DNA from 2 places in the Lactobacillus sp. W8093 genome. Region 2 is predicted to be linked to the other one. Evidence: predicted binding sites of a transcription regulator. Region 2 holds the regulator's gene; the other holds the start of a gene.
The links. The regulator NrdR, encoded in region 2, represses ribonucleotide reductase genes. The targets are predictions, from matches to a motif close to ACACNATATATNGTGT.
Positions count from the first base shown of each region.

Region 1: H3T47_RS01875 (deoxynucleoside kinase) is a predicted target of NrdR. The motif match lies at 8,513-8,528, and genes of this name have one in related genera.

Region 1 is NZ_JACFRL010000002.1:122,531-134,351, reverse strand. Features, by position in the region: partial or broken gene H3T47_RS01920 (MFS transporter) at 1-152, opposite strand, end outside; gene H3T47_RS01915 (hypothetical protein) at 319-654, opposite strand; gene H3T47_RS01910 (NCS2 family permease) at 753-2,063, opposite strand; gene H3T47_RS01905 (NCS2 family permease) at 2,367-3,674, opposite strand; gene H3T47_RS01900 (Cof-type HAD-IIB family hydrolase) at 3,898-4,689, shown strand; gene H3T47_RS01895 (amino acid ABC transporter substrate-binding protein) at 4,686-5,534, opposite strand; gene H3T47_RS01890 (amino acid ABC transporter ATP-binding protein) at 5,535-6,188, opposite strand; gene H3T47_RS01885 (amino acid ABC transporter permease) at 6,204-6,845, opposite strand; gene H3T47_RS01880 (deoxynucleoside kinase) at 7,112-7,801, opposite strand; gene H3T47_RS01875 (deoxynucleoside kinase) at 7,814-8,464, opposite strand; gene H3T47_RS01870 (ABC transporter ATP-binding protein) at 9,228-10,856, shown strand; gene H3T47_RS01865 (Asp23/Gls24 family envelope stress response protein) at 11,090-11,602, opposite strand; gene H3T47_RS01860 (DUF2273 domain-containing protein) at 11,627-11,809, opposite strand; gene amaP (alkaline shock response membrane anchor protein AmaP) at 11,821-11,821, opposite strand, start outside.
Region 2 is NZ_JACFRL010000007.1:43,107-54,927, reverse strand. Features, by position in the region: gene murC (UDP-N-acetylmuramate--L-alanine ligase) at 1-1,000, shown strand, start outside; gene polA (DNA polymerase I) at 1,170-3,845, shown strand; gene mutM (bifunctional DNA-formamidopyrimidine glycosylase/DNA-(apurinic or apyrimidinic site) lyase) at 3,859-4,689, shown strand; gene coaE (dephospho-CoA kinase) at 4,686-5,288, shown strand; gene nrdR (transcriptional regulator NrdR) at 5,290-5,757, shown strand; gene H3T47_RS05950 (DnaD domain protein) at 5,760-7,121, shown strand; gene dnaI (primosomal protein DnaI) at 7,131-8,033, shown strand; gene thrS (threonine--tRNA ligase) at 8,339-10,273, shown strand; gene H3T47_RS05935 (amino acid ABC transporter ATP-binding protein) at 10,459-11,196, shown strand; gene H3T47_RS05930 (transporter substrate-binding domain-containing protein) at 11,212-11,821, shown strand, end outside.

The sequences.
Region 1 (11,821 bases), on a different contig from region 2:
TCACTAATTTGAATATATTTTGCAGCATTAGTCAATGCGCTGCCAGTAATCCCTAATGAAAAGCCACAGATAAATTGGCCCAAAACAATGGCAGTCAATACCCGCAAATGAACTTTTGAAAGTGGCGCTTTTTTATAATCTTTTTTGGCTATTTTTCCTTTTTTCTAGCATAGTAATAGATTAAGCAATCACTGCTCAACCTACTTTATAACATCCCTTTCAATAAATGACTTAACTGTTATCTAAAATAACAAATTTTTAGTGTTCGTGCAAAAAGACTGGGGAAAGGTAGCTTGAAATTTAAGCGCTGGTTACCCTTTATTTTTGAAAAACTAAGCCGAATAATACCAATATTAAAGCTGCTAAAAGCCAGATACTGAAATTTACCACTGCTTTTGCCGTATTTTTGTTATCACGGCTAATATGATTGATCAAATATTCGCCAGCAAATAGTGTAAAGCTAAAAGTGATGAGCCATAAAATGGCGCAAAGCCTTCCAGTAATAGAATAGGGGAAAAAGGCTGAATTAAAATTGGTTAGTAAAGCAACAAAAAAGAAAGTAGTGGTACCGGTATATTGATTAAGCAATTTTTTGGCAGTTTTGGGCATAGTAATTTCGCTTCTTTCGCTGTTAGTTAAAATATTATGCTGCATTATAATACTAAACAAACAAAAAATAAATATTTATTAAATATGTAGAAAACAAAAAATCACTTCTAAAGAAGTGATCCTTAATAATTAAATTAATATTTTTACATATTTGTGATTAAGAAAAAGAGCACGAACACAACTAGTAAGACGTACATCATTGGTGAAACTTTTTTGGCTTGCTTAGAAGCGATCATAGTAATCGGGTAGGCAATCATACCAAGAGCCAAACCATCTGAAATACTATAAGTTAGTGGCATGCCAACTACAGTTAAAAATGCTGGAAAAGCAATCTCAAATTTGTCCCAGTTAATTTTTTTCAGGTTTCCTGCCATTAGCACACCGACAATGATCAATGCAGGTGCAGTTACAGTGGTAGGAATAACAGCTAACAGCGGGCTGAAAATCATTGAAATCAAGAAAAAGATTCCTACAAAAATGGCAGTTAATCCGGTACGGCCTCCCATTGCAATTCCCGCACTTGATTCTACAGAAGTCCCGAGTGGTGCTGTGCCCAAGACAGCTCCTTCAACCATTGCTAAAGAATCAGAAATAAAGGCCCTGCCGATACGTGGAATCTTACCATTTTCATCGACCATACCGGCTTGTTCTGTCATACCAATCAGGGTACCTGCGGTATCGAAAAATGTAACTAAAAGAAAAGTTAAAACTACCATAAACAATTGTGGAGTATTAATGTCTTTTAAATGAAAAACAGCCTGCCCAAAGGTAGGGGCAATACTGGGAGCACTGGCAATAATACCTTTAGGAACAGCGACTTGACCGATAATCACCCCGAACACAGCTGTTACCACCATGCCGATAAAGATTGAACCGGGAATATTCATAGCCATTAAAATTACTGTTAAGGTTAAACCAAAGAGGGTAATCCAAACAGCTGGTGAATTAAACTTACCTAGAGTAACTAAATTTGAGTCACTGTTTACGATTAATTTACCATTTTGCAAACCAATGAATGCGATAAATAAACCGATTCCAGCTGAAATAGCATATTTCAAATCTTGTGGAATAGCATCAACTACTATTTCACGTAATTTCAAGACTGTTATCAAAATAAACAAGATAGACGCTACTAAAACTGCAGCTAAAGCTGTTTGCCAGTTAATATGCATGCCGCCACAGACATTGTAAGCAAAAAACGCAGCACTACCTAATGTTGGCGCTAAAGCTACAGGATAATTTGCTACCAAACCCATAATGAAACAACCAATTGCAATTGAAATTGCTGTGACAGTAAAAGCTGCTCCTTTATCAATACCAGCTGCGTGTAAAATGTTAGGGTTAACAAAAAGGATGTAGGAGAGACTGACAAACGTGGTTAATGCAGCTATTAATTCACGTTTAACAGTGGTATGAGCATCGTTTAAATGAAAGACTTTGTCTAATGTCGTCATTTTTTCCTCCAAAAATATTTAAATTACAAAAAACTAATATATCTAGTATATAACTTATTTGTACTGTGAGTTACCCGAATAGAGAATATTTCCCAGGAAATAATTGCTATTGGCTAGTTTTGATTAGTATCTTTGTGATTGGTTAAAATAAAATCATTGCTTAATTATTAAAATAAGGCTCCACCAAAATTTAGTGTGCAATAAATCTAGTTTGGAGATTAGATAAATAGTTAGTAACTCTTATAAAAAATGTGTTAAAAAAGCAAATATATTTTAAATATATTTGCTTTTTAGATATTAATTTTAGAAGTTCAAAACCCATAAGAAGACTATAAATACGAAGAACAGTATCCACATCATTGGGGTAACTTCTTTAGCACGTTTAGCTGCTACCATACAGATTGGATAGGTTATCAGTCCTAAAGCCAAACCATCTGAAATGGAATAGGTAAGAGGCATACCAATTAATATTAGGAAAGCCGGCACGGCAATTTCCATTTTATCCCAATGTATGTGTGCCGTATTTTGTGCCATCAGGACACCAACAATAATTAATGCCGGTGCTGTCACGTGAGTGGTAAATAAGCCTAAAAGTGGACTGAATATCATTGATATTAAGAAGAAGATGGCTACGAAGACAGCTGTTAAACCTGTCCGTCCGCCAACCGCAATACCAGCACTTGACTCAACGAAAGCACCGACTGGTGAAGTTCCCAAAATTGAACCAACCATCATGGCTGTTGAGTCAGAAGCTAAAGCTTTGCCTACACGTGGCATTTTATTATCTTTCATAAAACCAGCTTGTTGGGCTAAACCGATTAAGGTACCAGCAGTGTCAAAGAATGTAACCAAGAGAAAAGTCAATACAACTACCCACATTTGTAAAGTATTAATATCTTTCACATGAAAAATTGCTTGACCAAATGAAGGAGCAATACTTGGCGCTACTGAAACTATTTTGGTTGGCAAAGAAATCTGTCCAGTTATTACACCAAAAATGGCAGCTAAGACCATACCGATAAAAATAGCACCGGGTACATTTAAAATCATTAAGATAACAGTGACAATTAAGCCAAAAATGGTAATCCAAACGGCTGGATCATGAAGGGAACCTAGTCCAACTAAAGTAGACTTATTTCCTACGATTAAGCCACCGTCTTGCATTCCTAAGAATGCAATGAACAAACCAATTCCAGAAGAAATTGCGAATTTTAGGTCAGAAGGGATAGCGTTGATAATCTTTTCCCTTAACTTAAACATAGTGATCAGAATAAAAATAATTGAAGCAACAAAAACTGCCGCCAAAGCTGTTTCCCATGAAACATGCATACCTACACAGACTGTATAAGCAAAGAAAGCATTGATGCCTAAAGCTGGGGCTTCGCCAATAGGATAATTGGCAACTATACCCATTATTGCTGTACCTAATGCACTAGCTAAAGCTGTTGCTGTAAAAACAGCACCTTTATCCATGCCACTAGCACCCAAAACACTAGGATTAACAAATAAAATGTATGACATGCTGATAAAAGTTGTTAGACCAGCGAGAAATTCAATTTTAACGTTGGTTTTATATTTATCGAGTTGAAAATAACTCTTTATAAAATTCATCTAACCTCTCCCAAATTTATTGTTCGTCTTTTAATATTAATTAGACAACGATTATAGTTTACCATTCATGAAAATAAATGTAAACACGAATTATAAGAGGTAAAAGTATAGCAAAAAGCAATTATTCTCAACTATAAGCCAAAACCGCAAGTTGACCGCACGATAGGATAATCGGTAAAATGAAAATAAATATCATAGATATTGCAGTCCATAAGGAGGAAAAATGGCTAAACTGATTTTTTCGGATATTGATGGTACCTTAATCAATTCAAAGCAAGAAGTTACCCCGAAAACTAAACTTGCTATCCGTCAGCAAATTATTAAAGGCAACGTCTTTATTCCGGTTTCTGCACGTATGCCACAAGCAATCATGACTGTCGCAGGACAAATTACCAAGTCTTGCCCAATGGTCGCATACAACGGTGCTTTAGTGCTAGATGAGATGGGACAACCACTGAACTCCTATTTTATGACAGCTGCTAAAGCAGCAGAAATATGCACATACATTGAAAGTAAAAATAATGGTGTCGTTTGGAATGTATATAGTGGCAATAACTGGTATTATTTCCCGGGAAATAATAATAGGCGAGTTAGAAATGAAGAAGCAATAGTAAGAGTTAAGGCACAACAGAGTTCTATTGCTGAAGTCAAAAAACTTAAGGGTGTGCATAAAATTTTGCTCATGGGGGCTCCAGAATTATTAGATGCCACGCAGAAAGACTTACAGGGTTTGTATCCCGAGTTTTATATAGTAAAATCTGCGTCTAACTTGTTAGAAGTTGTTGTTAAAGGGGTCTCTAAAGGACAAGGTGCTAGAGCGATAGCACAGGAATTTGGAGTAGATTTAAAGGACTGCTGGGCTTTTGGTGATAATTATAATGATGAAAAGATGCTTGAAGCGGTTGGTCATCCAGTAATAATGGGAAATGCTCCTGAAAATTTGAAGAAAAAATTTAGAACTACATTAGATAATAATCACGATGGTATTGCCTTAATACTCAATCAATTAAACTAGTTTATATAAAGTAATGGAGATTCGGCCTTTTTGCCAAACCATTTGTGGTCAATTTTTGTAATAGTGCCATTTCTAGCTAATTTGGTCAATGCGTGGTTAATTTTGCGTTTTAAAGTTATATCACTTTTTCTCATACCCACACCAAATTCTTCTTTAGGAAATGGACTATTAATTTGAGTATAATCTTCTGGATGCTTTTGTCGGGAAATGTAATAGTTGGCATAAGTACTATCAATTAATAAACCTTGAATACGACCGGCATTAAGGTCAATAAAGGCATTTGTAAAAGAATCATAGAGAATTGGCTCATGGTTTTTAATTCGCTTTTTAAAAACCTGTGGATATTGCATTACATCATTGTAGCCGGAAGAACCTGTTTGTACACCCAGCGTCTTACCTTTCATGGCAGCGATCTGATCTATCTTATTTTTTTTAAGGCTTACTAAAACTTGGGTGGAATATAGGTAAGTTTTACTAAAATTAATTTTAGCTTTCCGTTCGGGATTTTTACTAAAGCCATTCCAAATGAGGTCAATCGTACCGTTTTTAAGTTCAGTGGTGTTCATTGACCAATCAATAGTCTGGAAACTAACTTTGATATCATAAAGATCAAAAACGGCTTTAGCAAGATCGACATCATAGCCGATTAACTGACCATTCTTTTGCCTAAAATCCATCGGTACAAAAGTATCATCAACACCAACAGTAATGTAACCACGCTGCTTTATGTGAGACCAATTGTCTACCGTATTCGCTTTTCTATTCACTGATATGCCGCTACAAGCAGAAATGAATAAGGTACAAATTAGAGTTATTAATAAAGCCGCAAGGCGCTTAATTTTCACTTACATTACCTTCTTATCATCTAGAGCTTTAACGGTAAAAATCTGATCAGCCACTTGGTGTGCAAATTCCATGTCATGAGTGACAATAATTTGAGTCATTTGGTTGTCGGTTTTTAATTTTAAAATTATTTCGCCCACTTTTGTCCGCAATGCAGGGTCTAAAGCAGATGTGGGCTCATCATAACATAAAATGTGAGGCTGCATTGCTAATGCCCTGACAATAGCTACTCTTTGCTGCTGGCCACCTGATAATTGGTACGGATAAAGGTTTTCTTTTCCGTTTAAATCAAGCTGTTTTAATAATTTACGGGCTTGCTTTTCAGCTTGACTAGCTGTTTCTTTTAAAACTAACGTAGGTGCAAGAGTAATGTTATCAATAACGGTTAGGTTGGGAAAAAGTTCGTAACTTTGAAAAACGACACCAATAATGTGGTTTTTGCTATCAGGCTCAGCTGGATTAAATTCTTGTCCGTTCCAGAGAAATTTACCGGAATCTATTTTTTCTAACCCACTTAAACAACGTAGTAGCGTGGTTTTTCCAGCACCTGACGGTCCTACAATAGCTAGAATTTGTCTGTCCGGGATAGTGAGATTTAATTTATTGAGTATAAGGCGGGAACCAAATTTTTTAGTAATGTTCTTAAGTTCTAGCATAATATTTCCTTTGCATTATTTCCATTTAGCAAAATTGTGTTCGATTTTTTTCAGTAAGAATGATGCAATACCGGTCATCATTAAATATATTATTCCTACTATTACTAATGGAACCAGTGTTACGTCTCTAGCAGTGGCGACATTCCCAGCTCGTAATAGTTCTCCCAAACCGATAACATAAACCAGAGAAGTATCTTTTACTAAATTAATGACTTCGTTGCCAATAGAGGGAATAACTATTTTACTAACCTGGGGAATAATAATGTGAGACAAAGTTTGCCAATAGCTTAGCCTTAAAACCCGAGCACTTTCATATTGACCCACCGGTATTGATTGAAAGCCACCACGAAATATTTCTGCAAAATAAGCAGTGTAGTTTAAGATGAAAGCAAAAAGTGCAGCATCGTATCGTTGAAATATGATACCAATGATTGGCAGACCATAAAAAATAAAAATTAGTTGTAAAAGCAATGGAGTTCCACGCATAATCCAAATATAGAATTTTAGTATTAAGCGCAGTGGCTTAAAGCGAGAAAGTAAACCTAAACTAACGATGATTCCCAGAGGAATAGAAACGATCAAAGTCCAAAAGAACAAGATCAAAGTCATTTTTGCGCCTGTGATTAAAGAGGGCATGATTGAGATGATATAGTCCATTTTCTTCTCCTTTGTATTTAGCTGAGACCGAGTTTAAGTTGGTAAAAATATTTCTACATAACATAATTAAAAAAATATGTGAAAAAAGATATGATTTAATAATAACACAAATCTAGCGCCTTATTACTTTTGATTAAACAATCTAAAGCCTGTATTTGGTCAATTTGAGGCTTGATTATTAAATGACATAAAAAATAGTATAACACTAAGTGAAAAAGAACCCCTAGAGTAATAACTAGGGGTTCTTTGAGTAAGCTAACTTTTGTTTATTGTTCTTCTATTTGAATATCTGTTGGTTTGTCCCAAGAGTTGGGTAATTTACCCATTTCTTTTAGCTTGGTAACAATTTGATCTAGTACAACTTCTCTGGCATGTTCGTCAGTCATGAAGTCCAGCTTGTCACCATCAATCTCCATTTTAGGAGAATAATCGTATTTTTCGTACCATGGTTTGTAATAGCGCAAAAGCCGTTTATAGTAATCTTCCAGTGTCGCGTCATAGCTCAGCTGTTCGTATGGTCGACCACGTTTTTGGATCCTTTTAATCATGGTATCGTATGAAACATTAATGTGAACCAGCAGATCTGGGTTTTTCTTTGGCATGTGCTTAAGTTCACCCATCATGTTGTTGAGAAGTTCGTAATATGTATCTACTTCTTCACTCGTTGCGCGCCCAATATCAGCGTTCATTTGGAAGAAAAGGGCATCCTCATAGATTGAACGATCAAGAACGTTGTTATCGTCAGTTAGTGCGTTTTTGATGCTACGAAAACGAGTGTTAAGGAAAAACACCTGAAGTAAGAATGCGTATTTTTTAGGATCAGCGTAAAAGAGTGGCAAAACTGGGTTATTGTCGACACTTTCGTAAAATGGTTTAGTTCCTAAATATTTGGCTAAAATACTGGTTAGACTGGATTTACCGGCTCCAATTGGCCCGCTTAAAACAATAACTGTCATCACGTTCCTTCTCTATTCTAAATTGCCTATTGCATGCAATTTGTCATCAATCTGACGTAAAACTTCTTTTTTGGCATCTTCATCGCAGATAAAATCGTATTTATCCCCGTCGATTTTAATCTTAGGAGATGCATCATAATTTTCATACCATGGTTCATAATACTTAATTAACCTGGCATAGTAGTCTTTTAAACTAGGATCAGTACTGATTTGTTCAAATGAACGTCCACGTTTTTTAATGCGTTTAAGCATAGTGTCTAAAGAAACGTGAATGTAAATCAGTAAATCGGGCTTTTTGCTGGGATTACCGGGAGTATCTTCCATCATATTTTCAAGTAGACTATCATATATCTTAAATTCAGTTGGATCAGCCACTTTGCTGTCTGCATTCATTTTGAAAAAGAGTGCATCTTCATAGATTGAACGGTCTGAAACACTATTTTTTTCTCGAATTGCTTGGTTAATTTGTGCTAAACGGTGGTTAAGCAAGTAAATGTTAAGCAAAAAAGTATAGCGTTTCATGTCTTGGTAATATAAAGGAAGAACAGGATTATTATCTACTCCCTCGTAAAAAGCTTGTGTACCTAAGTGCTCAGCTAAAATACTAGTTAAACTGGATTTACCGGCTCCAATTGGCCCACTTAAAACAATAACTTGGATCACGTTCTTTCTTAAATATTAAATACAACATATAGATTCTTATCTAGTTTAATACGAGATATAGTGGTATACAAGCAAAAAGTAAATTTAAATTGTGCCTTAAAAGTCAAGTCATTTTGTATAATACAGAATAAAAAATTAAGCTTTGATAAAGTAACTAAATTGTTGCTTAAGTTGAATGTTACACGTGGAACTAAAATTAAAAATTAACAAAGCCAATTTTAAAATTCGGACTGGAAAGTCTTAATTTGCTAGGGCATGTTAGCGATATTATTAGGTATCAATCCCTTTAGTCCGTACTTTAATTCTTTTAATGCTGTAATAAACAATAATTCCTGGTTTAAATTGATTTAATTATGATAGATGATTTTGCGCTTATAAAGCAGAATATTTTGTCTTTTTTCAGTCCCAAAAAATTGTTCGTAATATTTATATACTGCCGTGATGAGACAACTCTAAACTAAAAAATTAAAAATAAATTGCATTTATGTTAGTAAAAACATAAAATAATAAGTAGATTATAAAAGAAACAGCGAATACTTCAAATAAAAAGGTATACTGATATGTTTCATGCTGTAAATGATACGACGGGCTTTTTAGGAAGAATACAAAAACTATTAAAACTTCCAATAATAATTAAATTATTTAAGAGTCTGCAGCTTTGAAATAGGTCAAAGATTAATGTTCTTTGCAAACTGTTTCTCTCAAGAAGATATGTCATTTTAGTATTAACCCTGAAAATAGGGATTTAGACAGGAAGTAAATCATGGACAACACTGTAGCAAAATTTTCGCTTTGGACCTACGTTAAACGTAATTCAGGTATGTATGTCATTCTGGCTATTTTATATTTTGGGCGGAATTTAGCGCAAATTGGTGCCAGTATTTTTCAAGGTAATGCACTTACTGCTTTGACACAGCACAGTTTAAAGGGCTTTATTGTTGATACAGGTTTAAATTTGCTTAGCTGGGGCTTTTTCCTAATTTTCTTTTTTTGTAGTTCACGGTATTCCGCTGTAATTGTCAGGGCTGTTGATAATTCTATTAGGAGTTCATTAGCCCATGTAATTGGTCGTCAAGAGTATGAAAGCTTTAACAACCATACGGAAGCTGACTATGTTTCTTGGTTTACTAATGATATTAACCAAATTAATCAAGATGGCTTTTTCAGTTTAGAGCAAACATATAGCAGTGCACTCTTAGGTATTATTGCCAGTGTCATCCTGCTTTCTTATCATCCGCTCTTATTTGTCACCACTTTGGTTTTTGCTGTTGTTATGATTTTATTTCCCCGTCTTTTTAAGAAAAAGTTGGAGGAGTTATCGCAAAAACAAAGTAGTCAAAATGAGGTGTTAACGGCAAAAGCAACCGACGCTCTTGAGGGTTTTGTCAACCTGCTCACGCTTGGTCAGCAAAAATTGCTCAATAAGATAGTCTATGCGGCATCAGATAAAGCAGGAAGGGCACGGGTTAATTATATTACGGAAATGTCCTTTTCTAATTCACTAATTAACCTGATAAGTATATCTGCTCAAACTATTTTAACCATTGAATCTGGATATCTGGCGTTTCGCAACCAGCTTCCTATCGGTGCTATTTTAATTGTTGGTTCATTGTCCGGTAACGTTTTTGGCAGCTTGACAGAAATCAGCATTGATCTAACTTCAATTCGGGCCGTGCAGCCTATTTTTGATAAGTACAATAAACTAGCTAATGCGCACAAGAAGACAGGGGACAAGGATGCTGCTCCTTTGACCCAGCAAATTGCATTTAGCGACCTTTCATTCAGCTACCCCAATAGTGATAGACCTATTTTAACGAATGTTGCTGGCAGCATTAAGCGAGGCGAACGGGTAGCTATTGTTGGTCCATCAGGCTGCGGTAAGTCGACCCTGGTAAAATTAATTGGTGGTTTATTAACCGGATATCAAGGTTCGCTTACTTGGGATAATGATGAATATCGCGAACTTAATTTAAGTTCGCTGCACAAGCAGATTGCTTACATTGACCAGTCCGCGTATATTTTTGACGGCAGCCTGCGCTATAATATCACTTTAGATCGCGAGGCAACAGACAAAGAAGTCAACGCTGCAATTACGCGCGCCGGTCTCGAAGAATTTGTTGCAGATAATGCCAGCGGTCTTGACACTGTTTTAAAGCACGCCGGTAACAATATTTCAGGTGGACAAAAGCAGCGCATTGCACTAGCACGGCAACTGTTGGGTAACCCGCAAGTTATTCTGGCCGATGAAATTACCTCTGCAATCGACGAAAAAGATGGACAAAAAATCGAACAGAGTCTGCTTGATTTGGACAACATAACGTTAATCTATATTTCCCACCATTTGCGACCTGAAATCAAAAAGCAGTTTGATCAAGTAATCGAATTGGGATGATAGAATACTACATTTAATGACCTGTTAAAAAGCTGTGAAACTCTAATCTTTTAGATTATGGGCATAGTGTTTTATGCAAATGTGGCTATTACCTAAAATTCTACAGAAATAAAAAGAGGGCCTAGCTCTAAAGTTGGAGCTGGCCTTCTTTTTGCATGATATTGTAATGGTCTATTTTTATTTACATGCCACTATATAAGTTACTTCCAATTTGTCGATTGAGATTGAAAATACTATTTAACTCTAGATTCTTTCTTCTTTTCCTCAACTTTATCTTGAGCTTTGTCTTTTTGATCGCTGATTTTATCCTTAGTGTCGTTAGCAGCACCGGTGATACGGTCCTGTAAGCTGACAGAATCTTTTTCATGCTGCTCTTTAGTTTTAATATCAACTACAGTAACGTTGACTTCAACTGTATCAAGACCGGTCATTTCTTTGACTTTTTCTTGGATCTTTTCTTTAATTTGATCATATAGCTTGGTAATGTCTACGCCATATTCTGCAACGATCTCAATATCAACGGCTACTTGCTTTTTGCCTACTTCAACATTTACACCTGAAGTGACGTCATCGCTATTAACTATTTTATCAGCAATATTTGAGAAAAAGCCGCCGTTAACTGTTAAAAGACCTTTAATGTCAGATAAGGCAATACCCACGATTTTTTGAATCACCTTTGAATCATATTTTAGATCGCCTTTAACTTCAGGTTTTGAACTTCCTTGATTTGAACTTGATTGTACCATATTGCATTTACTCCTTATATTAAATTATTTATTCTGCAACATCTTTTTAAATACCGGCCAGTAATGACCAACTAAAAAGCCACAGACTAACATTACAATGACGAAAATAGTTTTGAAAAATCCCAGTACCAAAAAGCAAAATGCCAGTAACAAACCAATTACAGCACCGCTTATTTCTGGGAGGTATTTTTTATATTCTTCTTTCATCTTAACCTCCTT
Region 2 (11,821 bases):
GCACACTAGCATTGGTGTTTCTGGGACTCATGGGAAAACTTCTACTACAGGTCTTTTAGCTCACGTGTTAGGAGAAGCTGCACCAACATCTTACTTAATAGGAGATGGTGAGGGCAAGGGTGTTAAGAACTCCCGCTTCTTTGTTTATGAAGCTGACGAATATCGGCGTCATTTTTTGGCGTATCATCCTGACTACCAAATTATGACCAATATTGATTTTGATCATCCAGATTATTTTAAAGATCAATCAGATTATACTTCCGCTTTTCAAACAGCTGCTCAGCAAACGCAAAAAGGACTTTTTGTCTGGGGCGGAAACAGCCGTTTAAAGCAGCTTAAAGCAGATTGCCCCAAATATACTTATGGTTTTGACAGTGACGATGATTTTCAAGCCGTAGCAATCACAAGATCAACTCAAGGGTCCAGTTTTACTGTGTTAAATCACGGACATAATATCGGTCACTTTACAATTCATCTTTTTGGTGATCATAATATTTTGAATGCTACTGCGGTGATAGCTGTTGCTTACACTGAAAAAATTCCGTTAGCAGATATTCAACAAGGTTTATTGACATATCAAGGAGCCAAAAGACGGTTTTCAGAAAAAGATTTTAAAGATATTAATATCATTGATGACTATGCCCATCATCCGACAGAAATGCGGGCAACAATTCAAGCAGCAAGACAAAAATTTCCTGATAAACGCTTGGTAGTAGTATTTCAACCACATACTTTTTCCAGGACCAAAAAATATGCCAGTGATTTTGAAGAAATTTTGCGCGGAGTTGATAAGGCTTATATCACTCCAATCTATGCCTCCGCTAGAGAAAAAAGCGGTGATATTACTAGTGATGACTTAGTAGCCAAAATTCCCGGAGCAGAGGTAATTGACCTTGATAATATTGCCGATTTGGCTCAAAACAAAGATAGTGTGATCGTCTTCATGGGTGCCGGTGATATTACCAAATATGAAGACGCTTTGGAAAAGTTATTAAAATAATTGCAATTTTTAGCTAAAGATCAAGTTTTTAAAACTTGGTCTTTTTACTTAAAAAAGCGCGAACCAATTACCTCAGAATGCAAATAAATCAGTATTGTGCAAGATGTGAGCAAAAACTGTTAAAATGGTAGTTGAATTAAGAAACTTGGTTTAATTATGAGGAGAACTAATGGCTGATAAAAAATTACTTTTGATTGATGGTAATTCAGTTGCCTTTCGTGCTTTTTATGCACTGTTTCGTCAACTTGAAAATTTTAGAAATCCTGAAGGTTTGCATACCAATGCCATTTATACGTTTAAAAACATGCTTGATGTCGTCTTAAATGATGTCAAACCTGACCATGTTTTAGTCGCATTTGATGCGGGTAAAACTACTTTTAGGAATAATATGTATGCCGATTATAAAGGCGGTAGACAGAAAACACCGTCTGAATTGTCTGAACAGTTACCATACATTCAAGAACTTTTACATGATCTGGGCATATCCACCTATGAACTCGACAATTATGAAGCCGATGATATTATCGGTACTTTTGCTACAATTGGTGAAAAAGAGGGTTTCAAAGTGACTGTTGTTACGGGCGACAAAGATTTAACGCAACTAGCTTCACCTCAAACAACAGTAATGGTCACTAAATCCGGTGTGTTGAACTTGGAAGCTTATACGCCTGAACACATGAAGGAAGTTAATGGTGTTACCCCAACTGAATTTATTGATATGAAAGCCTTAATGGGTGATAATTCTGACAATTATCCTGGTGTGACTAAGATTGGTCCCAAAAAGGCTTCACAACTTATCCAAGAATATGGTTCTGTAGAAAACCTTTATGATCATATAGATGATATGAAACCTTCAAAAATGAAAGAGAATCTCATCAATGACAAAGATAAGGCTCTTTTAGGCAAAAAATTGGCAACAATTGATCGCCACACTCCTTTGACTATTGGGATTGATGATATTAAGTGGCGCGATGTGGACTATCAAAAATTGCGCAGATTCTATGAAAAAATGAACTTTCGCAAGTTTTTAAGCCAGTTAGACCCTGAAAATGCTGCTGGGCAAAAGGATCAACCAGTAAAAGATAATAAAGCAGTTGCTTTTACAGAGCTTAAAGAAAATGACATTAACAACTTTGCAGTTAAAGATGGTCAAACTATTACTTTTTATTTAGGGATGCTGGGTGCTAACTACCACTTAGCTGATTTTGTTGGTTTTGCCATCAAGATCGATAAGCAAATATATGTAAGCCGTAATGTTGACCTGTTAAAAGAACCGCAACTTAAGAATATTCTGGAAAATAAGCGAATTACTAAAAATGTTTTTGACTTAAAGCGGACAACAGTTGGCTTAAATCGTTTAGGTATTCATGCTCGCGGCATTGACTATGACATGCTTCTTGCTTCGTATTTGATTAATAATGAAAATAATTCGGATGATATGGGCGAGATATGTCGGATGTACGGTGATAATTCGGTTAAAAGTGATTACGACGTTTATGGTAAAGGTAAAAGTGCCCACATTCCAGAAGACGATCATGTGTTATTTAATCATTTGGCTGGCAAGATAGAAGCAATCGAGAACTTAAAAGAGACATTGTTAGCTAAACTAAAAGAACACGAGCAAGACGATCTTTTTGCCAATATTGAAATCCCTGTTGCCAGAGTTCTGTCTGTGATGGAAATCAATGGCATCAAAGTTCAAGCTGAGACTTTAACGCAGCTTCAAGATGAGTTTGCAGTTGAGCTCAAGAAAATGGAAAAGCAAATTTATGATGAAGCTGGTGAAGAATTTAATATTAATTCTCCTAAGCAATTAGGTCATATTTTGTTTGAAAAAATGGGCTTAAAGCCAATTAAAAAGACCAAAACCGGTTATTCCACATCAGTTGATGTCTTAAATCAGCTAAAAGATGAAAGCCCGATTATTGGACAAATTCTCACTTACCGGCAAATTGCTAAAATCCAGTCAACTTATGTTAATGGTTTACTGGATGTCATTCAAAAAGACGGTCGGGTTCATACCAGATACTTGCAAACTCTTACTGCTACCGGTCGTTTGTCCTCAGTTGATCCTAATTTACAAAATATTCCAACCAGAACCGAGGAAGGTAAGCAAATTAGAAAAGCGTTTGTTCCTAGTGAACCTGATGGCTACATTTTTTCCTGTGATTATTCACAAATTGAATTGCGTGTTTTGGCACAAGTTTCTGGCGATGAACAGATGCAGGAAGCTTTTAGAACCGGTTACGATATTCACGCTCATACCGCAATGAAAATTTTTCACTTAAAATCAACAGCCGATGTCACTCCTTTAATGCGCCGCAGGGCCAAAGCTGTGAATTTCGGTATTGTTTACGGCATTTCTGATTACGGTTTATCTAAAAACCTTAATATCAGTCGCAAGCAGGCCAAGCAATTCATAGATAATTATTTTGAGCAATATCCTCAAATTAAAGATTACATGAATAAAGCAGTTCAGGTAGCCCGTGAAAAAGGATATGCCGAAACAATTATGCACAGAAGACGCTACTTGCCAGATATTCATGCTAAAAACTTTAATGTGCGTTCATTTGCTGAGAGAACAGCAATTAATTCGCCAATTCAAGGTTCTGCCGCAGATATTATCAAAATAGCGATGATTAACATGCAGAAAAAATTAGATGACATGCATCTTAAGACCAAGATGGTAGTCCAGGTTCATGATGAGCTGATTTTTGATGTGCCAAAGGATGAATTGGAAACAATTAAAAAGATTGTACCGGAAGTTATGCAGTCGGCTGTAAGACTAGACATACCTCTTGTAGCTGATTCCGGATATGGTCATAATTGGTTTGATGCTAAGTAAGGAGTAACTTGTAATGCCGGAAATGCCAGAAGTTGAGACTGTGAGACGGACACTTCTTCCTCTTATCAAAGGAAAGACAATCAAAGAAGTAACAGTCTGGTATCCAAAGATTATAACTGGTGATGCAAAAGAATTTAAGCAGCAGTTAGTTGGTAAAAAAATCACCACAATTGATCGTTATGCTAAATATTTGTTAATTCGGCTTAGCGGCAATCTAACAGTAGTGTCACATTTGCGCATGGAGGGTAAGTATCGTTTAGTTAAAATAAATACTAAAAAGGATAAACACGACCACGTGCAAATTGTTTTTAGTGATAATTCGGCATTGCGTTATAATGATGTGCGTAAGTTCGGGCGCATGCAGTTAATTAAAACGGGAACTGAAAAAGAAAAGACGGGTATTAGCAAATTAGGTGCAGAACCCAACTCAGCAGCTTTTACCGTTTCTTATTTACAAAATGGTTTAGCACGTAAAAAGAAAAATATTAAAAATACACTCCTTGACCAATCTGTTGTTGCAGGGTTGGGCAACATCTATGTTGACGAGGTGTTGTGGGAAACGAAAATTCACCCGTTAAGTCAAGCCAATACCATTCCCGCAGAAAAGGTAGCACAATTGCACGATAACATTAATTCACTAATAGAATTGGCAATTGCTGAACGAGGTACTACAATTCATACCTATCTGGATGCAAACGGCAAAACAGGTGGCTTTCAAAAAATGTTGCAGGTTTATGGTCATAAAGGTGAACCATGTGTGCGTTGTGGTACACCACTTGAAAAAATTAAGGTCAATGGACGAGGAACTACTTTTTGTCCTAAATGTCAGGTGATTTATAAATGACAATGATATTAGGCTTGACTGGTGGAATTGCAAGCGGTAAAAGCACCGCAGATGCTTATTTTGAAAAAATGCAAATTCCAGTAATTGATTGCGATCAAATAGCCCATGATATTTTAAAGACCGGTAATCAGGGATATGAAAAAGTTATCAAACAATTTGGCAGTGAAGTCTTAAATACGGATAGTTCACTTAATCGTTCAAAGTTGGGACAAATAGTTTTTAATGATGAAAAACAACTTGAAATTTTGAATGAAATTACTCATCCATTGATTTTTACAGAAATACAAGCTAAAATTGCGCTAAACAAGGCTAAGAAAAGCCCCATAATAGTTGTTGATGCTCCTGTTCTGTTTGAGTCAAATGGTCAAAAATATTGTGATCGGACTTTACTGATTGCTATACCAGAAAAATTGCAGCTAGAAAGACTAATGCAAAGGGATCACCTTAGTCAGGGTGCAGCTTTAAAGCGCATCAATAGTCAAATGCCACTTAAGCAAAAGGAAAAATTGGCTGACTACGTGATTACTAATACTGGTTCCAGAAAAGACCTTGAGACTAAATTAGAAGAATTGTTACTTGAAATCAAAGGGGAGGACTAAAATGGAATGTCCTAATTGTCATAAAAATGCATCAAAAGTAATTGATTCGCGTCCGAGTGATGAAAATCGTGCTATCAGACGTAGGCGCGAATGTGAAAACTGCGGCTTCCGTTTTACTACATTTGAACGTGTTGAAACCACGCCTTTATTAGTAATCAAAAATGACGGCACACGTGAGCCATTTAACCGAAAAAAGATTTTACGTGGAGTGATGGCAGCTGGTCAAAAAAGACCAATCTCAAGTTCACAATTTGAAGAATTAGTTGATCACGTAGAAAACAAAATCAGGCAGGAAGGAGTTAGTGAAATTTCTTCCAAAAAAATTGGTCAATTGGTAATGGATGAATTGGCTAAAATAGATGATGTGGCCTATATTCGATTTGCGTCAATTTACCGTGAGTTTAAAGATATGTCTAGTTTCATGAAAACTATGGAAGATATGATTGCCAGAAGAGAGAAAGGAAATTAATTATGTTTGAGACTAACAATCCCAAACAGCCTTTTTATATTACAAACAGAGTAGAGCTCTACCCAACAGATTTGCGTGTTTTAATTAAGCTATATCAGCCTTTAGTTGGTTCTTTGGCGGTGGCACTCTATTTAAGTCTGAATGAGGATTATTCTGCCCAAGCTATGCTGTCAGATTCACAGGGGATTTACCGTTTGCAAGAACAAGTTGACTGTGATATTAAAAAATTATTTGCGGCTCTGCACAAGATAGAGGCGGTGGGGTTAATCGAGACCCGACTACTTGACAATCAAATAATGGGCAAAATTCTATGTTTTGAACTTAAAAGTATCCCGTCTAGCAGTGAATTTTTTGGGACTGCGTTATTAGCAAGCTTATTAAAAGAAAAAGTGGGTATTACCGCTTTTCATAAATTAAGTCATGATTTTGCCCGGGAAACAAAACAAAATCAAAACTTTGTTAATGGTGTGAAAACAGCACCAAATATCTCCGCCTCGTTTATAGATGTCTTTCATTTACCAGATCAAGAAGCAATAGACCCTTCAATTGAGGTTAAAGAGGCTGCCCAAGAAAATAATATTGTTACCCGTAATACTGCCACTATCAATGAAAAGGACCAGATTGACTGGGACTTTATGAAACAGCAATTTGAAATTTATCAAATTGCAGGCAGCGAAATTGACCAAAACAGAGAAGCAATTCGTGCAATTATGAGAACTTATGGTTTGACCGAACAGGAATTTGTAGATGAAACTCTGCCCTGTTTGCATGGTGATTACCATCTAAATATGAATCGGATTAAACAAACTATTGCTAATAACATTCATGCAGCAACTACTCGCAGCCAATTACAAAAAAAGACACGAGCAAAGGACAATTCTGAACTAAAAAACAAGCACTTAAGTAGTAGTGAACAAGAATTATTACAAAGCGCAAAAGCGAACTCACCAGCACAATTTTTGTATCAGCTTAAGACCAGCCGGAATGATTTTGTAGATGCTAGTGAATATCGCCTACTTGATAGTTTATATAATGAAAAAGGTATTTCAGCAGAACTGCTCAATATCTTGACTTATGCCTGCTTGAAAAGTGGTCCTAATGTGTCTTTTCGTTTGGCAAATAAAATTTTACATGATTGGCTGCAGCACGGAGTAAAAACCGGTGGTCAAGCTTTGGAATATATGGACAATAGGAAAAAGGCCCAAGAGCAGAAAAGAAAGCAGTATGGCAGTTATAATTCGCGTAAGTCAATTGAAAAGGGCACGGATTGGACTGAAAATAAACCAAAAATAAATTCCGAAGTTTCTAGTGAAGAACTAAAAAAGTTTTTTGAGAATTTTGAAAATAAGAATGGCATGAAGTAGGTGAAATATATGCGACCCATTAAAAAATATATTGCTAAAGGACAATCAGGCAATGCTGAGGAGCAAAGTCCTGAAGCTATTAAACAAAGGGTACTGGCTGAACCTAAGGTGCAAAACTTTATCGCGCAGCATCAAGATCAATTAAATGACAGCATTATTAATAAAAGTCTGCCCACTCTTTACGGCTATTATCTGAGCCAGCATAAAAAAGATCCTGTCACCAGAGGCTATTATCCTGATTTGATAATGAATAAAAATGCGATCAGTTTGAAATTTGTGCCCGAAGACAGCAAACTTATTCACGATAGAGAAATATATATCAAAAGGCATTTGCGCCTGATTAATTTACCTGATGGGTTGCATGATGTTCGCTTAAGCCAGATTGAACTGACCCCGGAAAGAGCCGAAGTGATGACCCGCATTCAGCAATTTTTATCAAGATATGCTAAAGATGTTCATCAGAAGGGACTTTATTTGTCGGGCAATTTTGGTATCGGCAAAACATATATATTGGCGGGACTTGCTAATCAAGTTGCTGCCATGGATAAGTATGTTGTTTTCTTGCATGTTCCGACATTTATTGCAGGTTTATCCAGTCATTTTAGTGATAATAGTGTTCAGGATGAAGTCCAAAAAATTGCTAACGCTGATTTTTTAATACTAGATGATATTGGAGCTGAAAGTTTGAGTCAATGGTCGCGTGACGAGGTCTTGGCGGTAATTCTGCAGGCCAGAATGGATAATGTGCTGCCAACATTTTTCTCGTCAAATTTTGCAATGAGCGATCTGGCAGATCATTTCAAAGAAACCAAAAATTCTATTGATCCTGTAAAAGCAGCGAGATTAATGGAAAGAATCAAGTCTTTGGCGACTGAAGTAGTAATTTCTGGACCAAATAGAAGACACCAATAAAAATATTTTGCTGTAAATCTATGAAAATTAACTTGCATTAAAAAATTATTGGGCTATAATTAACTGCAATGAATGAACATGTTGCTACGCACCACAGAGAGAGGGCAATATTCTGGAAGCTCCCATTAGCGTTTGCAACCCACTCATTCGTACCTAAAATTTTAAAATGGGTTAGATCCGTTAACAATCTACAACGAGATAGTCCAGATTTTTGGACTAAATTTTGGGTGGAACCACGTTAATTAACGTCCCAGTGCTTAATTGCACTGGGACTTTTTTTATTTCTTAAATTTTCGGAGGAAAAAATGAGTTTTTCAATTACATTGCCTGATGGCTCAAAAAAAGATTTTACTGAGGCAGTCACAGTTTCAGAACTAGCACATGGTATTGCTACATCTCTAGGTAAAGCAGCTCTTGGAGCAAAAGTAAATGGTCAAATTGTTGGTTTAGATTACAAATTAGACCAAGATGCCAGTGTTGCTATTATTACTGATAGGGATGAAGCTGGTCTAGATATTTTAAGAGCAACAGTAGCCTTTGTTTTTGAAGCAGTTGCGCAGAAAGCATATCCAGAGATTCACTTTGGTGAGCACGCAGCAGATGATGATGGTTTTTATGTTGACACTGACAAAGAAAATCAAATCAAAGTTAGTGAACTGCCGGAACTTGAAAAAGCAATCAAAAAAGTAATCAAAGCAGGAGATAAGATTGAATCTTCTTTTCTGCCAAAAGCTGAGCTTGCCGAAATTTTTAAGAATGACCCGTATAAGAGTGCGTTGCTAAAAGATGAAAAAGACGATCAAGTGCATGTCTTTAAATTAGGTGATTTTGTTGATTTTGGCTTTGAAGCCCTATTGCCAAATACGGGCAAAATTAAACAATTTAAGTTGTTATCGGTTGCCGGTGCTTATTGGCAAGGTCAATCATCAAATCCAATGCTTCAAAGAATTTCCGGAACAGCGTTCTTTAAAAAAGCTGATTTAGATGCCGATATTAAGCGTCGTGAAGAAATTAAAGAACGTGATCACCGAACTATCGGACGCGACCTTGATTTATTCTTTGTTGATCCTAAGGTTGGTGCTGGTTTACCTTATTGGATGCCAAAAGGAGCCACAATTCGCCGAGTAGTTGAACGCTATATTATCGACAAAGAAGTGGCTGATGGTTACCAACATGTATATACTCCAGTCTTAATGAATGTTGACGCATACAAGACATCTGGACACTGGGCACATTATCGTGATGATATGTTTCCACCAATGGATATGGGCGATGGAGAAATGCTTGAACTGCGCCCAATGAATTGTCCGTCACATATTCAAATTTACAAGCACCATATCCGTTCATACCGCGAACTGCCAATTAGAATTGCAGAGCTGGGTATGATGCACAGATATGAAAAATCGGGTGCGTTGTCAGGTTTGCAACGTGTACGGGAAATGACTTTAAATGATGGTCATACCTTTGTCACGTTGGACCAAGTACAGAGTGAATTTTCTAAGATTTTGACTTTGATTTTAGACGTTTACAAAGACTTTGATATCACGGATTACTACTTCAGACTTTCATACCGTGATCCAAAGAATACTAAAAAGTATTTTGCTAATGACGAGATGTGGGAAAGAAGTCAGGCAATGCTGAAGAAGGCAATGGACGACATGGGTCTTGACTATGTCGAAGCTGAAGGTGAAGCTGCCTTTTACGGTCCTAAACTTGATATTCAGACTAAGACGGCGTTAGGTGCTGATGAAACTATGTCCACAATCCAGTTGGACTTTATGCTTCCAGAACGCTTTAACTTAAGTTATGTAGGTCAAGATGGAGAAGAACATCGTCCAGTTATGATCCACCGCGGTATTGTTGGTACTATGGAGCGTTTCATTGCTTACTTGATTGAAATTTACAAGGGTGCCTTTCCAACTTGGCTGGCTCCAGTTCAGGTGGAAGTAATTCCGGTTAACCTTGATGCCCATTCTGACTATGCTAAAAAAGTTCGCGATGAATTGAATAAGCGCGGCTTCAGAGCAGAAGCAGATTTACGTAACGAAAAATTAGGTTACAAAATACGTGAATCGCAAACTCAAAAAGTACCATACACTCTTGTTTTAGGTGATAAAGAGCTCAAGGACAATAGTGTCAATGTTCGTCGCTATGGTACAGAAGAAGAAGTGGCTAAGGACTTTAACGAATTCATTAACGAAATCGATCAAGATGTTAAATCATATTCACGTAAAGGATAAAAATTGTTATTTATAGAAAAGGCAAAATAATTTAATGGCTAAACCTTAAATGTAGAAACCGCTAAAATTTGCACGTCGAGTAACAAAATGTAGTGTTGACGGGATGCACTTTTGATTAATTAATCAATTGTTAAAAAAGCTTGGTTTAGTTAGTTAAATTAAAACTGCTAAAAAGGAGCATATATATGTCAATGGTAGAATTTCGTGACGTGCAGAAATTTTATGGCAAATTTCACGCGTTGCATAATATCAATTTGCAAATTGACCAGGGTGAAACAGTTGTCTTAATCGGGCCTTCCGGTTCAGGCAAAAGTACTTTAATTAGAACTATTAATCGTTTAGAGTCAATCCAAGGCGGAAAATTAATTGTTAATAACCAGGATTTGTCCAATCCCAAAACAGATTCAAATAGATTGCGTCAAGACGTGGGCATGGTTTTTCAGCATTTTAATCTTTACAAAAATAAAAATGTTTTAGAAAACGTAATGCTTGCTCCTCGAATTGTCAGTCATATACCTGAAGAAGAAAATAAAAAGCAGGCACTGCATTTACTTGATATGGTAGGAGTCGCTGATAAAGCACGTAATATGCCAGCACAAATATCTGGTGGTCAAAAGCAGCGTGTGGCAATTGCGCGGTCTTTAGCAATGCACCCCAAATTATTACTTTTTGATGAACCAACTTCAGCACTTGATCCCGAAATGATTGATGAAGTTTTACAGGTAATCAAAAAAATAACTTCGGCAAGTGATATGACCTCCCTGATTGTGACTCACGAGATGGGTTTTGCCAAAGAAGTAGCTAACCGCGTTATCTTCATGGATCAAGGTCAGATTGTTGAAGATGACGACAGCAAGTCTTTCTTTGAGCAGCCAAAAACTGACCGTGCCCAGCAATTCTTAAGTAAAATAATTACACATTAAGGAAGGGCAAATATCATGAAAAAACTTGTTTGCTCAATCTCGTTGTTTTTAGGAATTTTTCTTTTGTCGGGTTGTGGCAATAAAGTCACTGACCAATCTGCTTTGAAAAATGTACATTCGACTAATACCATTACTTGGGCAGTTGAAGGTGACAAAAAACTATTTAGTTTAATAGATATTAGAGATGATAGAGAAAAAGGCTTTGATATTGATATGGCTAAAGCCATTACCAGAGAAATTTTAGGTCCAAAAGGTCAAGCCCGTTTTACTCTTGCCACCTCCCAATCAAGAATACCCTTGTTGAAAAACGGCAATGTGGATGCAGTTATCGCAACTTTGACAATTACACCGGAACGGGCAAAAGTTATTAGCTTTTCTAAGCCGTACTTTCAGGCTGGTAAATCGTTTCTTGTCCCTAAAGGATCAAAAATTAAAAAGCCGAGCGACCTGAATGGTAAAACTGTGATCGGTATTGTCGGCGATAATTCGGTTGAGGCAATAAAAAAAGTGGCTCCTAAAGCCAAAGTCGTTGCAATGCAAGACTATGGTCAAGCAGTCTCTGCTTTAAAATCGCATCAAGGTGATGCTTTGACTAGTGATAACGGCATTTTATATGGTTTAGCAG